DNA from 3 places in the Endozoicomonas sp. Mp262 genome. Region 3 is predicted to be linked to each of the others. Evidence: predicted binding sites of a transcription regulator. Region 3 holds the regulator's gene; each other region holds the start of a gene.
What was found. Region 3 encodes LexA, which represses DNA repair genes until DNA is damaged. Its sites were predicted from a motif close to TACTGTNTANNTANACAGTA; they were not measured.
Positions count from the first base shown of each region.

Region 1: ruvA (Holliday junction branch migration protein RuvA) is a predicted target of LexA. The motif match lies at 3,200-3,219, and genes of this name have one in related genera.
Region 2: MJ595_RS09460 (TIGR01212 family radical SAM protein) is a predicted target of LexA. The motif match lies at 1,959-1,978, and genes of this name have one in related genera.

Region 1 is NZ_CP092489.1:4,831,600-4,837,365, reverse strand. Features, by position in the region: gene aspS (aspartate--tRNA ligase) at 1-597, shown strand, start outside; gene MJ595_RS21580 (YebC/PmpR family DNA-binding transcriptional regulator) at 679-1,425, shown strand; gene ruvC (crossover junction endodeoxyribonuclease RuvC) at 1,835-2,356, shown strand; gene MJ595_RS21570 (carboxymuconolactone decarboxylase family protein) at 2,349-2,888, opposite strand; gene ruvA (Holliday junction branch migration protein RuvA) at 3,233-3,841, shown strand; gene rarD (EamA family transporter RarD) at 3,895-4,788, opposite strand; gene ruvB (Holliday junction branch migration DNA helicase RuvB) at 5,058-5,766, shown strand, end outside.
Region 2 is NZ_CP092489.1:2,131,834-2,137,599, reverse strand. Features, by position in the region: gene MJ595_RS09470 (hypothetical protein) at 1-186, opposite strand, end outside; gene MJ595_RS09465 (GNAT family N-acetyltransferase) at 354-920, opposite strand; gene MJ595_RS09460 (TIGR01212 family radical SAM protein) at 951-1,859, opposite strand; gene MJ595_RS09455 (hypothetical protein) at 2,005-2,307, opposite strand; gene MJ595_RS09450 (hypothetical protein) at 2,434-2,715, shown strand; gene MJ595_RS09445 (DUF1631 domain-containing protein) at 2,908-4,656, shown strand; gene MJ595_RS09440 (Hpt domain-containing protein) at 4,757-5,077, shown strand; gene MJ595_RS09435 (SDR family oxidoreductase) at 5,274-5,766, opposite strand, start outside.
Region 3 is NZ_CP092489.1:4,066,407-4,072,172, forward strand. Features, by position in the region: gene MJ595_RS17815 (SpoIIE family protein phosphatase) at 1-209, opposite strand, end outside; gene MJ595_RS17820 (L,D-transpeptidase) at 499-981, opposite strand; partial or broken gene MJ595_RS17825 (TetR family transcriptional regulator) at 1,027-1,647, opposite strand; gene lexA (transcriptional repressor LexA) at 1,781-2,371, shown strand; gene MJ595_RS17835 (hypothetical protein) at 2,509-2,748, opposite strand; gene MJ595_RS17840 (hypothetical protein) at 2,915-3,400, opposite strand; gene topA (type I DNA topoisomerase) at 3,505-5,766, opposite strand, start outside.

The sequences.
Region 1 (5,766 bases), 770 kb from region 3:
TTTGGCGCAGATAAAGAGAAGGTTGTTAATGAAGCTCTGGGTGCACTGCGTTGCAAGCTGGGTGCTGACCTCAACCTGTTCACCCGTGAATGGGCACCTCTCTGGGTGGTTAACTTCCCCATGTTTGAGGAAGACGATAAAGGTAACCTCACGGCCCTGCACCATCCGTTTACTGCCCCAACCTGCACGCCAGACGAACTGATGGCCAATCCTGCAACAGCGCTGTCCAGAGCTTATGATATGGTTCTGAATGGTTACGAAGTAGGTGGTGGTTCTGTACGTATTCATGAAGAAACCATGCAGCAGACCGTATTCCGTGTGCTGAATATTGATGAAGAAGAGCAGCGGGAGAAGTTTGGCTTCCTGCTGGATGCCCTGAAGTACGGTGCGCCTCCTCACGGTGGTTTGGCGTTCGGCCTGGATCGTCTGGTGATGCTCATGTGCGGCACTGACAATATTCGTGAAGTGATTGCCTTCCCGAAAACCCAGTCTGCCGCCTGTCTGTTGACCCAGGCTCCGGGAACGGTTGATGCGAACCAACTGCGGGATCTGAACCTTCGTATCCGTCGTGATCCGGCATCTGCAGTCAGCCATTAATAATTACGGGCTGATTTTTACGTGATTTAAGTTAAAATCCACCGGTGTTTTTCATCGGTGGTTGAGTGATGAGGTTGTGCTATGGCAGGTCACAGTAAATGGGCCAATATTAAACACCGTAAAGCAGCGCAGGATGCCAAGCGGGGGAAAATTTTCACCAAGATTATCCGGGAGTTGGTGGTTGCAGCCAAACAGGGTGGTCCTAATGTTGATGATAATCCCAGTCTGCGTGCAGTGGTTGATAAGGCGCTGGGCGCTAATATGACCCGCGACACCATTAATCGTGCTATCGCCCGGGGTGCCGGTGGTGGTGAAGATACCAACATGGAAGCGGTAATCTACGAGGGTTATGGCAGTGGGGGTATTGCGGTATTGGTGGAGTGCCTGACTGATAACCGTAACCGGACCGTGGCAGAAGTACGCCATGCTTTCTCAAAGCATGGGGGTAATCTGGGTACTGATGGTTCTGTTGCTTACCTGTTTAGCAAGAAAGGCCAGATTTACTTCGAAGAAGGTACTGACGAAGACGCAGTGATGGAAGCAGCCCTGGAAGCAGGTGCTGAAGATGTTGTTGCTAACGATGATGGCTCCATTGAAGTCATTACCGAGTGGACCGATTTTATTTCTGTGAAGGAAGCCCTGGAGGCTGCGGGCCTGAAACCTGCCGGTGGTGAGGTAGCAATGATTGCTGCCACCCAGACTGAGCTGGATCTGGCAGGTGCTGAAAAAGTCATGAAGCTGGTGGATCGTCTGGAAGACCTTGATGATGTCCAGAATGTCTATACCAATGCAGATATTCCGGCAGAGGTGATGGAACAGCTGGGTTGATTCCGGTTTAAGCGGATTGATGGCAGGAGTGGTTCGCTGCTCTTGCCAGGCTCACCGTGTTTTGCTGCTACTGAGTGTTTTTTAATTAAATCCTGTCCTTGATTTAACTGGCCCTTACTTTTTATCTGGATTCAGAGATTTATGGTGACTGCTACCATAAAAAAAAGAGTAATGATGGATGTTAATGTAACCAGCACCCGAATATTTTCACTCATTGTGTAACCAACCTTCCGCTTATCACAAAACAGCTTATACCCACTTCTGCGGTGTTCCTAGGTTACTTTGGTAATGCCCTGTGAGGTCTTTGTAATTTTGTATGCACCTACAGTATTCTATAGATTGGTTTTTTACGTCTATTTAATTTCAAACAGCCTCTTAGAGTAAATATGGGAGGAATCTGGAGTATTGGATGGCCATTCTTATGGGCATAGACCCGGGGTCCAGGATTACGGGTTATGGCGTGATAGAGGAGCTGGGTTCCCGTTGCACCTATATTGCTTCCGGTTGTATTCGTATTAAGGATGCGGCTCTGCCCGAGCGTTTACAGAAAATATATGAGGGCATATCAACGGTTGTCGAACAGTACTGCCCCCGGAGTATCGGCGTAGAGCAGGTTTTTATGTCAAAGAATGCTGACTCTGCCTTGAAGCTTGGGCAGGCCAGGGGAGCTGCTATTGTTGCTGCGGTGAATCATGGCCTGGAAATTGAGGAGTATTCTGCAAGACAGGTTAAATTAGCCGTTGTGGGCAAAGGTTCGGCTGATAAATTTCAGGTGCAGCATATGGTTAAATCCATCCTTGGCCTGGATGATACCCCCCAGGCCGATGCTGCGGACGCCTTGGCTGTGGCACTTTGTCATGCACATACACGGGCCAGTATGGTGAGGATGGCTGGCGCCACGGGGCGGCGTAACCGTCGTTTTATTAGGTAAGAGAGCACAAATGGAAGGCCGCAGCGCTCAATACGATGTCCAGTATCTGATCGGGGCTGTAAAAGTGGCATAGCCTTTTCCAGGTTCGCAGCTCTATTTTCTGCTTTCGATAGAGGTCGTCGGTTACTTGAATCAGTAACTGTTCCTTATGACTCCAGCCCGGAGCAAAGCGGCCATTGGCAATAAGCTTGATATCACTTGGCGTTAACCCGTGATCCAGGGCAGCGGCAACAATCCCGGGCAAAAGATAGTGTGCTTTATTGAGGTAAGCGCTGCGCAAGGCAACCAGTGCCCTGTCATTTAAGGGAAGGCTGCTGTATCCCCGGACGTATTGGGCAAAGCTTTTTGCGGGTTTATCGAGCCGGGGCCTGACTTGATGATGCCGGTCCAGTATAGCCTGCATGCTGGCCAGGGGTTTTTTGAGGGTGTGACGGTATTGCTTACTATCCCCGTGGGGATGGTAGTCACTGGCCAGTTCCGCAGCCGCCAGGTACTTCCATAGTGAGCTCAGAAATAGTCTTAAGTTATACATGCTGTACGCTGAAAGGTATAAGTGTTTTCAGGATGAATTAGAGTATGGTTTAGGGATTCAGTTCCCGAACTGGAAGCATAGTTAGGGGTACTGACAAGGGTGTTAGGGGCTGTAGTGATTTAGGCTCGCTCCCAGGGTGTCGCGAAAGATATTTTGATTAACCACGGAGGCACAAAGGCACAGAGATTTATTGTTTGAAAATAAAAAAACGTGCCTTTGTGCCTCCGTGGTTAAAAAAACAGCAACAAGCCTGCTTTGTGCATGCCGCATTATGTTTTGCGAGATACTTGGGACGCTGGGAGCGAGAGGATAACTGTCGTAATAATCAGGAAACTGGAATTGGCATGATTGGAAGAATTAAGGGCATCTTAATTGAAAAGTATCCACCGGGGCTGCTGGTGGACGTTGCTGGAATAGGCTATGAAGTGGAAGCGCCCATGTCAGTTTTTTATAAACTGCCTGATGCCGGTGCTGAAGTGACTTTATACACACACTTTGTTGTTCGTGAGGATGCCCAGCTGCTGTATGGGTTTACCAACAGGAACGAAAGGGAGTTATTCAGGACACTGATTAAGGTGAATGGTGTGGGGCCAAAGCTGGCACTGACTATTCTGTCGGGAATCGAGGGCGAAGCATTTGTTCGTTGTGTCCATGAAAACGACAGCGCCACCCTGGTCAAACTTCCCGGTGTCGGAAAGAAAACGGCGGAGCGTTTGATTGTAGAAATGCGCGATAAGCTGGATAACTGGGCACCGGCCCCACTGCTGGATGGTACACCTTTGGGTATGGAACCTGTGGGTACTGTTTCGGCAGATGTGGAACAGGAAGCCGTATCTGCATTGATTACCCTGGGTTATAAGCCACAACAGGCCAGTAAGGTGGTGGGCAAAATATACAGTGATGGCATTACCAGTGAGGAACTGATCAGGCAGTCCCTGAAAAGTATGATTTAATGTTGGTCACAGGGAATAGACTGCTTATGCTATTCCCCATCAATTCTAGGATATCAATACTGAAGTGCAGCCTTTTGCTTCAAGAGCTTTATTGAATCAAGACTCACCAATCCCGCAGCAATACTAATCAATCCATAGGTAATCCACTGTGAACCGCTGAAGGGTTCTTTTAAGATAGCAATGGCCACCACAAAGATAATCGTCGGTTCGAGGTAGGTGAGTAAGCCAAAAAGGCTGACAGGCAAAGCCCGGGAGGCAGCAATGTATAGAAAGAAGGAAATGCTGCATAAAAAACCAAGGCCGGGTAAAAGCAGCCAAAAATCCGGCCTGCTGGAAATCAGGCTGAGGAAATCTGAATCCGAGGCCAGCATAAAAATAGCGATGGGTGAAAACAGCAGGCATTCGAAGAGAAAACCGGGTACGGTGCCAATGCCGGTATAGCGTTTCAGGATAAAGTAAATGGGATATAGGCCCGCAACGGTTATGGCGATCCAGGGCCATTCACCCTGTTGAATAATTTCATGGATGACACCAACACAGGCAAAGACGATCGCTGCCTGCTGCAATGAGCTGAGTTTTTCCTTATATAAGAGCCTGCCTGTGAGAGCCAGGGTCAAAGGTAGTAGGAAGTAACCCAGGGAGAGTTCTGTGGTGTGATTGTTAACCGGAGCCCAAACGAACAGCCACCACTGTATCACCATGATAATAGTGCCTGTTATGGAAGCTAACAGGTAGCGTGGGGTTGAGAAAATATGACGGAATTGTGCCCACTGCTTCGTCATCATCAGCGCAATGAATCCAAACAATGCAGAAAAGATGATTCTATTCCAAAGCAGGGTGTTACCATCCAGTGGCGTTAAAAACTGGAGATACCAGGGAGTTATTCCAAATAATAATGAGGCGGACACAGAATAAGCCAGTCCGGATGCCAAAGAAGACTGCGTCATGACACTTTTTTGTGGTTGAAACCTTTTTGTACAAGCAGTGATGTTGCTTGCCTGTGAATGGAAAACCCTAGGATAGTAGGCTAATTTCTTCGCTTGTCAAATGAGTTTAAATGATAGATTTGGTTTATTGGTCATTGGCTTATAGTCAATGGTGCGTATGGCCTTATGCTGCTCTTTTCTCAGCAAGCCAGAACAACTATTTTATTAAAATATTTAGGGCTCTCTTCCGTTAAATGGTAGTCTGGACTCTTCATGAAACAGGCTTTCCTATGATAGAAGCAGATCGACTAATTTCGGCCCAGGAGAGGCCGGTAGAAGATGTCCAGGATCGGGCTATTCGTCCGGTCAGTCTTTCGGACTATATTGGCCAGCCCAGTGTCCGTGAGCAAATGGAAATTTTCATCAAGGCTGCCCGCAATAGGGGTGAAGCCTTGGATCATACCCTGATTTTTGGCCCTCCGGGTTTGGGTAAGACAACACTGTCCCATATTCTCGCCAATGAAATGGGCAGCAATATCCGGACAACCTCAGGGCCAGTGCTTGAGAAAGCCGGTGACCTGGCGGCACTGCTAACAAACCTTGAACCTAACGATATTCTGTTTATTGATGAAATCCACCGGTTGAGTGCCGTGGTAGAAGAAGTGCTTTATCCGGCGATGGAAGACTATCAACTGGATATTATGATTGGTGAAGGACCCGCTGCCCGCTCCATTAAGCTGGATTTGCCCCCCTTTACCCTGGTGGGGGCAACCACCCGTGCAGGCCTGTTAACCTCGCCATTAAGGGATCGTTTTGGCATTGTTCAGCGGCTTGAGTTTTATAGTGTTGAAGACCTCACCACCATTGTTATACGCTCCGCGCGTATTTTAGGCGTTGATATTGATGAGCCTGGTGCCCGGGAAGTGGCACGACGCTCCAGGGGAACCCCCCGCATTGCCAACCGGTTATTAAGACGTGTTCGGGATTATGCAGAAGTAA
Region 2 (5,766 bases), 1.9 Mb from region 3:
ATTACCGGTATCAGGGTCTGGCGTTGTGTGCTCCACAGCATAGCTGGAAGCCTGATAGATATCACCGCGCTGGAGCTGTCCTTCAAAATCACCAAACTGCTGATCCTGTGTGATCGTGCTACATCCGGTAACCAGGGTGACCATCATCAACACAGAAAATGGCTTTAGAAATCGTGTGACGCGCATAGAGTTCAGATAATAGATGTTCAGAGTCGTACGCAGGAAACTGGCAGATTTTACCCTGAAAGCATAACCCATCATTAATAGTTAAAAGGCAGGAATTATAAGTGAGTTATTTAAACAGAAACTTACTGATTTCTACGTGAATAAGCAGGTACTTTGAGGCTATCCCTTTAGATATCCCTTACCAGCGCATAAACCAGATGGTCATAAAATTGCCCATCCTTGTAGATATTGTTACGGAATACACCTTCAAGGTTATAGCCACAGCGTTCCAGTACCTTACATGACCCATAGTTATGCTTAACAACATCTGCAAATAACCGCACAACATCAAACTTTTCAAAAGCATAATGACCAATAGTCTCAACGGCCTTTGACATCACTCCTTTTCCCCAGTGTTCCTGAGACAGCCAATAGCCAATTTCAGCGGTGTATCGATGTACATCCGTCTGTATAACAAAGCCTATTTCACCCACGGCTTCATCATTACAGGCGATGATAAATCGAGTGTCTGACTCATGCTCTTTAACATGCCGAATCCACACTCGCGCATGTTCAATGGTATAAGGGTTGGGGAAGCTATCCCTGAGCGTTCTGGCCACTTCTACATTATTTCCGTGCTCAGCAATAGAGAGGGCATCCCCATAAAGGAAGCTTCTTAAGCAGTAACCATTCCCCAACTCAAAACGCATGATATCGCCCAGACTTTTACCATCAGGTATGTCATCGGCTAACACGCCGTTGGCTTGATATCCGGGCCTCAGGTTCTATGCCTGAGCTTCCAGCTTGTTATACAACATTCCCAGTACATCCCACTTTTTCATAACCCAGTCAGGCGACAATAAATATTGGCGCTCTCCGGAACCGGTAAGACGGTGGAATAGAAGTCCTTTAGGAGCCATTCTAATAATCCGGGCCAGGTTATCGGTGTACTCTTCCATAGTCAGTTCTTTTACTTGCCCCTGTTTCCACTCCCGCGCCAGCTGTGTGCCTTTAACAATATGCAGCGGGTGAATCTTGGCGGCATCAATGCCCAGGTCAATGACCTTTTTAAAGCTGGTTAAGGTATCTGAGGGTTTCTCACCGGGAAGTCCCATAATCAGATGGGTACAGATTTTCAGACCCAATGCCCTTGCCCGATTCACGGCATCAGCATAGTCACCAAAGCCATGGCCTCTGTTAATCCGTTCAAGGGTATTATCAAAACAGGACTGAAGACCAAGCTCTAGCCAGACTTCATAGCCCTGATCCTGATAACTTGCCAGCAGGGATAATACCGGGTCCGGAACACAGTCGGGGCGTGTACCTACAGCCAACCCAATAACAGCCGGGTCAGCCAGTGCCTCATCATAATAGGCCTTAAGCTGATCCAGCTCTCCATAGGTATTACTGTAGGATTGAAAATAGGCTATAAATTTTTTAGCCCCCGTTCTTTCGCTAACGGTCTTTTTTGCTTCCTGGATTTGCTGGGTAATATCACCCGCTTTTGTGGAGGCTGGACTAAAGGATGCGTTATTACAAAAACTGCATCCACCAATACCCTTGGTTCCATCACGGTTAGGGCAGGTAAATGCCGCATTGACAGAGATTTTATGTACTTTTTCACCATACTTTTCCCGCAAATAGCGGCCAAAAGTATTGACATGGCGAGTCAAATCCATAGCAACAATGCTCAAAAAAATCACTCAACATAACGACTGTTGCCAGTAGAACCTATACGGGGTTGTCCTGCAATACAAGGGGTTTACGCTATGCAATGCTTATGCAGGCTTTGATAGTTTATAAATATTCAGGTTCGGTACAACACTGATAGCTACTATTTTACCCTTTTTTCATTCGATCCAGGGCTTCCTGAACCACCGCCTTCGCTTGTTCCTGACAAGCCTTCATCGCCTGCGGGTCGTCATCGGGAGCTACTCGCCACTCAATGATCCGCTTAGCCAGCTTGCGAGCCATAACACCCACCAGGTCATCCAGATAGGCTTCATCCAGCATAGCCAGTGGCATAAACCGTAAATGGACCAGTAGTTGCTCCTGCTTGCCATTCTCTTTCATATGAATGGCAAAATCACCCGGATCCGTGGTGCTTTGGCTGATAGTTAACGTGAAATGTTCACCGCTCATGGCAATCCCCCGATTGTACTAATGGTTTTGTCGGCTAGGCCATACCTCTCTTTATTGGAATAACCAAAATTTCAGTCCTAAGATTAATTTAAGAGATAAATGGAATAAAAAAACAAGGACTATGCCATGTCACTGATTACAACAAAGAATGCTGAAACCGTTGATCAAGGCAACCTGGATCAAGTTCAGTCAGTCAAACCTGTTGGAGAGGTTACAGCAGCTGAAGCCGATCACTTTTCTCAGCTCATGAACAAGGAAGAACAGCCTGTAAATGAAGAAGTTAAAGATCCTAAGGATGAAATCACCCTTGAAGATTTACAGCAACAGTTCCGGGAAAGTACTTTCAGGACAGGGTTTAATAGAACCATAGAAAAAGCCAAGGAAATCGCCAAGGAGATGAAAGATTAAGGTTAGCTTCTAGCCTTATTCGTCAATAGCTTGACTAAAACTCATAAAAAAATATTTTTAGATATTTATTGTTATAATAAACACACTGCGCCCTCATTATAATAATTAGACAAGCTTGGAATTAGGATGTATTTCAAGGATGATGATCAGGTTCTGTAACTGGCATCGCCTGTTCAGGGAGCAGTGGTTTATATGGCGATTTCAAATAATGTAGTCCATCTATCAGTATCAACCCCCAACACAGATTCATCCTTTGAAAACTCCTTTCAACAACTTTTAATAAAGTTTATTCTTCCTACCCTCGATGAAGCCCTGCTAGACATACAAAACTATTTATCTTCCAGATGCGATTCAGCCACTAACAACAGTGATTTATCTCTTTTCAATGAAAACTACGCACTGTTTCAAAAAACCATGCAAAACATAAAAGACAAATATATCGATGAATTAATGATCAATACCCATTTAGCAGAAGATTCACCCAAAGACAACAATACACTGTCCTTAATGAAAAATGAGGAACTGGATAAAAAGCTTATTAATCAGATTGCAGCCCAGACACTGATTATTGATGAAGGCACCCAACTGTTGATTAATCTAAAAAACAGGCTTCCAGAAAACTGTAACCATTTCTTTTTACTAACCCCGGAGAATCTTTGCACCAGCTTTTCAAAAGCGCTTTCATCTTTGCCCCTGACTGTTGAACTGGAAGAAAAACTGTTGCTCATCCTGAGCCGGCATATCAGGGAGCCTGCTCTGGCCATGTGGGCTGAGGCTGATCAGTTACTGGAGTCAAAAGGCTATGATATTTTATCTGCTCCAGTATCCCGGTCACCATCACATAATCAACAACCAGCTGTCCCCAAGCCATTAATGGCAAACAACAACAATCTAATAGAAACATTAACCCAGGGTATTTTAGAAAAGGTAGAAAATCAGCTATCTGGTATCTCGCTATTAGCGCCAGAAAGACCTCAGACTATCAAATCAATCGATCTTGCAGGCACATTATCAACAATCCAGTTGCAGCTATTAGAGAAGCTTAACTCCATTGAGGATGTAGCTTCCTCAATCAAGGATGCACTAGAGCACAGAGGCATCAACCAGAAGCTTTCCAAACGCCACCAGGATCTGATTAGCCTGGTTGGAATGCTTTTTGAGTTTATTCTGGACCATCATGACTTAAACAATGAAGTGAGAAAGCTTATCAGCCTACTGCAAATCCCGGTTCTTAAACTTGCATTATTCGATCAGAAGTTCCTCAACCACCGCCATCATCCCGCCAGAGATCTTCTTAATGAAATGACAACTGCCGGCATGAAGTGTTCTGAAGATGCCCCCCCTGATGACCCAGTTATTTTACTCATTGAAGAAACAGTCCGGAAAATAATTGCCGAAAGTGAAGACAATCCTGAAATATTTAATGAATCCCTCATAAAGTTCCGAATAGATGTAACGGCCTGCCTCGAATCAGTTAAGGAGGAGAAAGAAGCAAGGAATAATCACCTGAATAAAACTCCAGAAACAATCATAGATCCCCCTACGGAAGAGACCAGCACTGATCACAGCGTTGATGACAGCACTGGGGAAGATGATGAAATTGAAGAAATTATACTTGAAAGTGAGTCCAGCCCTGGCAACCTCTTTTCTGGCAGCCATTCACAGGGTCGCAGTTCATTTCAGCCAATCCCTAACCTCCACATTGGTGACTGGGTTGAGTTTATTGGCATTTCAGAAAAACGCCTTCGCTGTCAACTGGATAGTATTGATGAGCACCATAACCGATATATTTTCACAAATCGCTCCGGAATGAAGGTCACTGAAAAAAATGGGAACTCACTTAAGAAAGAAATCAATAAAGGTACTGCAAAAATAATTGACCACACCCCACTTTTTGATAAAGCGTTACAAACAGTCATGAGTAAGTTTTTAAATTTCTAGCTATAAAAATATAACACCTAAAATCTCCACTGCTTACCCTCTCTCAAGCCATTCCATAATTTGACGACAAATTCAAACAGGAAACACAAGGAATGGCAGCATGTTAAATCTAAATAATCTCCAGCAAATCACAGGAAATAATCAAAAGCTGATGGAGTCCTTATTAAGTCAGTTTTTAGCCATTACAGATGATGACCTCAAGAAATTATATCAAGCTATCTTACATGTAAACCACACAGAGGTTGCCAGTTTAGCACACAGGATCAAGGGGGCTAGCGCTACCGTTGGTGCAGACCAACTGGCTAGTATTGCCGCAGAACTGGAAAGCAAGGCTAAGGCTGGATTAGGTAATTATTTAACGCTTTATAATCAATTAACTGAAAATTATAAAGCGCTCCAGTCTGCCGTAGCAGACCTTTAAGCCCTACTTAAAAAAGTAAGGCTATAAGTACCCAGCCTGATGAAACCCTATATTTCTGACTACTTACTCAGATGCGCTGCTTCGTTGCAACTCTGGTTACATAGGCCAACTATGCGCCCGTCGTTGCGCCTTGCATCACACCTAATCAATCAGCCAGAAATATAGGATTTCATCAGGCTGGGTACTTAACCATCAACTACCAGGAGATCAACGCACCATCATAATTAAAGAACTGACCACTATTTTCTTCACTGAGTTGCTCAATCACCCGGCAGAGTCCTGAGACAGATGTTTCAGTGTCGATAAGCGCATTGTTGCCGCCCATATCCGTTTTCACCCAGCCAGGATGAACCAGTGCCACCTTAATACCCTTTGGAGCCAAATCAACGGATAAACTTTTTCCAACTGCATTTAACGCTGCTTTAGAAGAACGGTAGATATAGCTTCCCCCACTGGTATTATCAGAGATACTTCCCATTTTGCTGGTCAACAGCACCACCTTTCGCTCCTGGCTTGCCGCTACATTATCCACGAGCAGCTGAGCGAGCTGTAAAGGCGCTATGGTGTTTACTTTCATTACATTCAGCCACTCAGCATCATCAATCTGACCAAAAGGTAATGCCTTGGGGCCATAAACGCCTGCGTTATTTATCAGAATATCGATAGGTTGCCCCTCCAACATGTGTGGA
Region 3 (5,766 bases):
TTTTCACGGATAGACTGGCATAGCTGAATACCATCCATTTCCGGCATCATCCAGTCACTGATCACAATTCGCACTTCAGGGTGAGCTTTTAACACTTCCAAAGCTTGAACACCATCTTCAGCTTCGAGAACCTGGTGCCCTTTCTTTTTTAGAATCACCGATAGCATCAAGCGTTGATCTCTGGCGTCTTCAACGATAAGTATGTTCATAGCGGACTAGATTATTCCATCCATGGGGCAGATTTATTGTTTACCTATAAGATTGAATATAGCTGGTCACACTATTTATGCACCCTTATCTCTACCAGGGTAATCGGGTCAACTATTTCACTCAACCATTCCTGAAGAGTCCTGCCACGGCTTCTTGCTCGTTTAATAATATGAACATCGCGGCCTTACAGAGATAACATAGATTTTGGATATCACCGTCAATAACCACTCCAACCGATTTTTAATTTATATAAATATCCCATTGTAAAATCACAATAAATACTTATTTTCAGCCGGAAACAATATCGATGAGAGTTCCTACAGCTACCTGCTCAAACAAATCAATCACATCCTTATTGCGCATGCGAATGCAGCCCTTTGATTCCGGCCTGCCCATGGGAGAACTATCCGGGGTGCCATGAATATAAATATACCGCCGCATACTGTCCACTGACCCGAGACGATTAACACCCACCTCTTTGCCGCTTAACCATAGGATACGTGTCAATATCCAGTCTTTTCGTTCAGGTTGAAGGATAGCCAGTTCCGGTGAATAAATCTCACCGGTCCACCTGCGACCGACAAACACCGCACACTCCGGTGCACCCCTGCCAATTTTCGCCCTGATAACATGCTTTCCAAGGGGAGTCTGTCCACTGCCTTCCTGCTGACCTACACCATTTAATCCCGTGGATACCGGGTAACTGATCATCCGGCCATCGTCCCCATGCAAGTGCAATTGCTGTTGCGATATATTAACCGAAATAAACACAGGCTCTCCTATGGCACCCTGTTATGCAGGAATCAATCAGGTATGGGCCCTGAGTCCCGCTGCCATAAACGGCACCATTTTTCGAAGAATGGCTTCAAGGTCATCATTCATACCATAATCACTTTGTGCGATAGCCCTGAGGGCATTGGCTCCGGACATGGTAAAAACCGTTGATCCCAAAATAAAATTAACCCGCCAGAACATATCGCCGGCAAGAAGGTGAGGGCACATTCCCACCAACAGTTTGAAATAGCGCTGGAAAACATCACCATAGGCTTCGTTAAGATACCGCTTAAGATGCCCCTGGGCTTCACTGTATGCCAGACCTATTAAACGCATAAAGACCGAAAGGTCATCGCCACTTCGAGGTTCAACAGCCATAATCTGATCCACCAGCAGATGCAATGCCGCTTCCAGGTCAGAATCCCTGCCCGTCCCACCGAAATCATCCAGCGCCTTGGCCATGTTCTCCGCAAAGGGATCCAGATAACGGGAGAATACCGCCTGAATCAACGCTTTTTTTGAGCCAAAATGGTAATTCACTGCAGCAAGGTTAACATTAGCCTTGCTGGTAATTGATCGTAATGATGTTTCCGAAAATCCCTGTTCAGCAAAAAGTAGTTCCGCCGCGTCCAGAATCCGCTCTACTGTTAACGAGTGTGACATGCGTTCAAAATGACCAATGACCCAAACAAATGTTTAAAACATAAGTTTGAAACCTGTCTGTGTCAAGATCGCTTGAATCCCTACAAATACTGGATATAATCACAGTAACTGTATAAAAACACAGAGTATCATGATCAAACTCACTAGACGCCAGTCTGAAATCCTGTCGCTGATAAAAAGCCATATTGAAGATACCGGATTTCCACCAACCCGTGCTGAAATAGCCAAAATCCTGGGCTTCCGCTCCCCCAATGCTGCTGAAGAGCATCTTCGGGCACTGGCCCGTAAAGGTGCCATTGAAATAAGTCCGGGAACATCACGGGGTATCAGAATTCCGTCCTTACCTTCCGGGCTTCCGATTATTGGCCAGGTCGCTGCAGGCAGCCCGGTATTGGCTGAAGAACATATTGAAAGTCACTTATTACTCAATCCGGCTTTTTTTTCTCCAAAAGCGGATTTTCTGCTCCGTGTTAAAGGCATGAGCATGAAAGATGTCGGAATACTTGATGGCGACTTGTTAGCAGTTCATAAAACCCATGAAGCGCGCAATGGCCAAATTGTCGTGGCAAGAATTGATAATGAAGTCACGGTCAAGCGCTTTGAAAAGAGGAAAAACAAAGTCTATCTCCACCCTGAAAACAATGAATTCGAAACACTTGAAATTGATTCCAATGAAAGTCAGTTTGCCATTGAAGGACTGAGCGTCGGAGTCATTCGAAATTAAAACAAGAGGGCTATTGACTTCTATGCTCAGGAAACAGCATTTCCCATAAGCCATTAAGTCCCGGAAAGCCAAATACCCACCAAGGCTTGCCGGACACTTAATTCAGTCCCGCAGAAGAGATAAGGATATTGTCAAGCTCAGTGCAATACCCTTTTTTCAGGAACCTCTGCCACGTTACCCTGAGATTCTCCCTGACGGCTCACCTCATTGATCCCTGCATCAAACATCACTTTAGCCACTTCAAGGTGGGCGCCTTGCAGGAAGGATTTTGCTTCTTCAGAAAACGTTAACGTCAGAAGCGGCTCTTCATCATCACTCCGTCTCAGAACGATTTCACCATCAGATAACTCAACAATCTCCAAAAATGCAGCCGCCATAACAACATAACCTACTGATTTATAACATTGGGTCGCATTGTGCAGGAAGGTTTGCATTCTTTCAAGAAAGCCGTCTATTGCGGAAAATCAGTCAGTGGTTCAAAGATCGGGGCGTGAGAAAAGCAAGAGCGGTTATTCCCTTTGCCCCCCCAACGACTGCCGGGTATTACCATTCAAAACTATAATTTCTGGCATAAGCCACCAGTTCAGACAGAGAATCCATAACATCCCGGGCACTTTCACCAGCAGGTAGCACATCCGGCGTTAAATCCTTCAGGAATATTTCGCTGGTTTTGGCCGTAGAGGGCACCATGGCCTGACGCAGTGCACTATTCTCATCAGCGGAATTAATGAGCTGTAAAAAGCCGGATTGATGCTCAAGCTGCCTGATATAGTCAAGCTCTGACGAATGCTGGCCACTCTCCTGAACCAGTGACACAGCCTCATTCAAATCAAAAGGTAGCACCTTGACATTCACCTGGTAACTTTCAAGCACTTCTGCCAATAAGGACCGGTAAGCCGTAGCCAGACTGATAATACTGGCCTCACGAAAAACCTGAACCTCACCACCCTCACTGGCCTCCCATGCCTTCAGATAGGTTCTGGCATGATACAGCATTTTATTGGTGACCCGTTGCCACTGGCCTGACATAGCTAAATCCCCATAGCCTGACCCGATTCCCGCTTATCTCGGCTACTGACTATCCAGTCAGCAGTGAGATAAGCCAGGAAAAGGGCATTTCGACACATTACCGGTTACGCTTTCTTGGAAGCAGCCTTGCTTTTCTTCTTGGTGTTTTTCTCCAGCCACCGCCCTTCCTCAAAGGTGGCACTCCATCCAGTGGCCTTGCCATCAACCTCACTCATTACATATTGCTGCTTGGTTTTACGGCTAAAACGAATAACGGCAGGATTACCTTCAGGGTCTGCTCTTGGTGCATCCAGGAGATAATTGTATTTACTGTCAATTTCTGCCTGATGGGGGAGTAGTTCAGAAACCAGAGGCGCCCGGGTCTCTCTGTTTTTAGGGAATTGACTGGCCGCCAAAAACAACCCTGAGGCACCATCGCGGAGGATATAGTGGTCTTCAACCTTAACGCACTTCAGCTCAGGCATGGGCACCGGATCCATCTTGGGAGGAGCAGGCTCACCATTTTTAAGCAGCTTACGGGTATTTTTACACTCTGAGTCAGTACAACCAAAGTATTTTCCGAAGCGCCCGGTTTTCAACTGCATTTCAGAGCCACACTTATCACATTCCAGAACCGGCCCGTCATAACCCTTGAGCTTGAACTGCCCTTCCTCCACTTCATAGCCCGGACAGTCAGGGTTATTTCCGCAGATATGCAGCTTACGCTGTTCATCAATCAGATAGCTTTCCATCGCGGTTGAGCATTTCGGACAGCGATGCATAGCCCTGAGTTCATTCACCTCCACAAACTCATCATCACTCTCGATTTCCTCTCCGGGAACCAGGTTAATGGTTGTTTTACAGCGTTCCTTTGGTGGCAAGGCATAACCGGAACAGCCCAGAAATACGCCAGTACTGGCAGTCCTGATCATCATGTCCCTGCCACAGGTCGGGCATTTTATATCCGTAGGCGAAGGTTCATTGGCCCGCATGCCATGGGTGTCAGACTCTGCCTGCTCAAGCCGGGTACTGAAATCAGCATAAAACTCATTCAGTACCGTTTTCCAGTTGGTCCGGCCTTCTGCAATAGCATCCAGTGCCTCTTCCATCTTGGCCGTAAAATTGAAATCCATCAGATCATTAAAGGACTCCACCAGTCTGTCAGTGACAATATCCCCCATCTTTTCGGCATAAAAACGACGGTTCTTCACAGAAACATAGCCACGATCCTGAATGGTAGAAATGATTGAGGCGTAGGTGGAGGGCCTACCAATACCACACTTTTCCAACTCCTTAACCAGGGCTGCCTCACTGAAGCGAGCCGGAGGACGGGTAAACAACTGCCTGGGATCAAGCGCGTTCAAAGATAGGCTATCACCCATAGACAAATCAGGCAGAATGGTGTCATCGCCTTTTCTTGAAATAGGCGTCATCACCCGGGTATAACCATCAAACTTAAGGGTTCTGCCTTTTGCTCTCAACTGATAATCATCAACATTGATGGTCAGGGTAGTGCTCAGGTATTCTGCCGGCGTCATCTGACAGGCGACAAATTGACGCCAAATCAGATCATAAAGTCGTTCAGTATCCCGCTCCACAGCCGAGATATCTGCGGGCAGCAGTTTAACATTGGAGGGTCGTATAGCCTCATGCGCCTCCTGAGCCCCCTCTTTACTGGAGTACACTGTGGCAGACTCTGGCAAATAGGCACTCCCATACTCATCAGAGATAAATTCCCGGACACTTTCCAACGCCTCGGCACTGAGGTTAGTGGAGTCTGTACGCATGTAAGTAATATGGCCTGCCTCATACAGACGTTGTGCCATCATCATGGTTTTCTTGACACTGAATCCCAGTCGGGTACTGGCAGCCTGCTGAAGGGTAGAAGTAATAAATGGTGCAGAAGACTTGCTTCTGGTGGGTTTATCTTCCCTGTTGCTGATCTGGTATTCGCTTCCCCGAAGCTTTGACAGTACCACATCAATGGATGCCTGACTGGTGGGACGGAAGGCTTTTCCTGCCTCTTTCACCAGTTGAAAACAGATATCAGCCCCTGCCGGGGTTAGCAGGTTAGCATATAGCTCCCAATACTCCTCAGGCACAAAACGGCGGATTTCCCGTTCACGCTCAACAATAAGCCGCACAGCAACGGACTGAACCCGCCCCGCAGAAAGCCCACGGGCTATTTTAGCCCACAGCAGGGGGGATACCATATAACCAACCACCCGGTCCAGAAAGCGCCGGGCCTGCTGGGCATTAACCCGATCCTGGTTGAGGTTGCCGGGTTTTTCAAAGGCTGCCTGAATGGCATTACGGGTGATTTCATTAAAGACCACCCTGCGAAACCGCCCACTGTCCCCACCAATGGATTCCTGGAGATGCCAGGC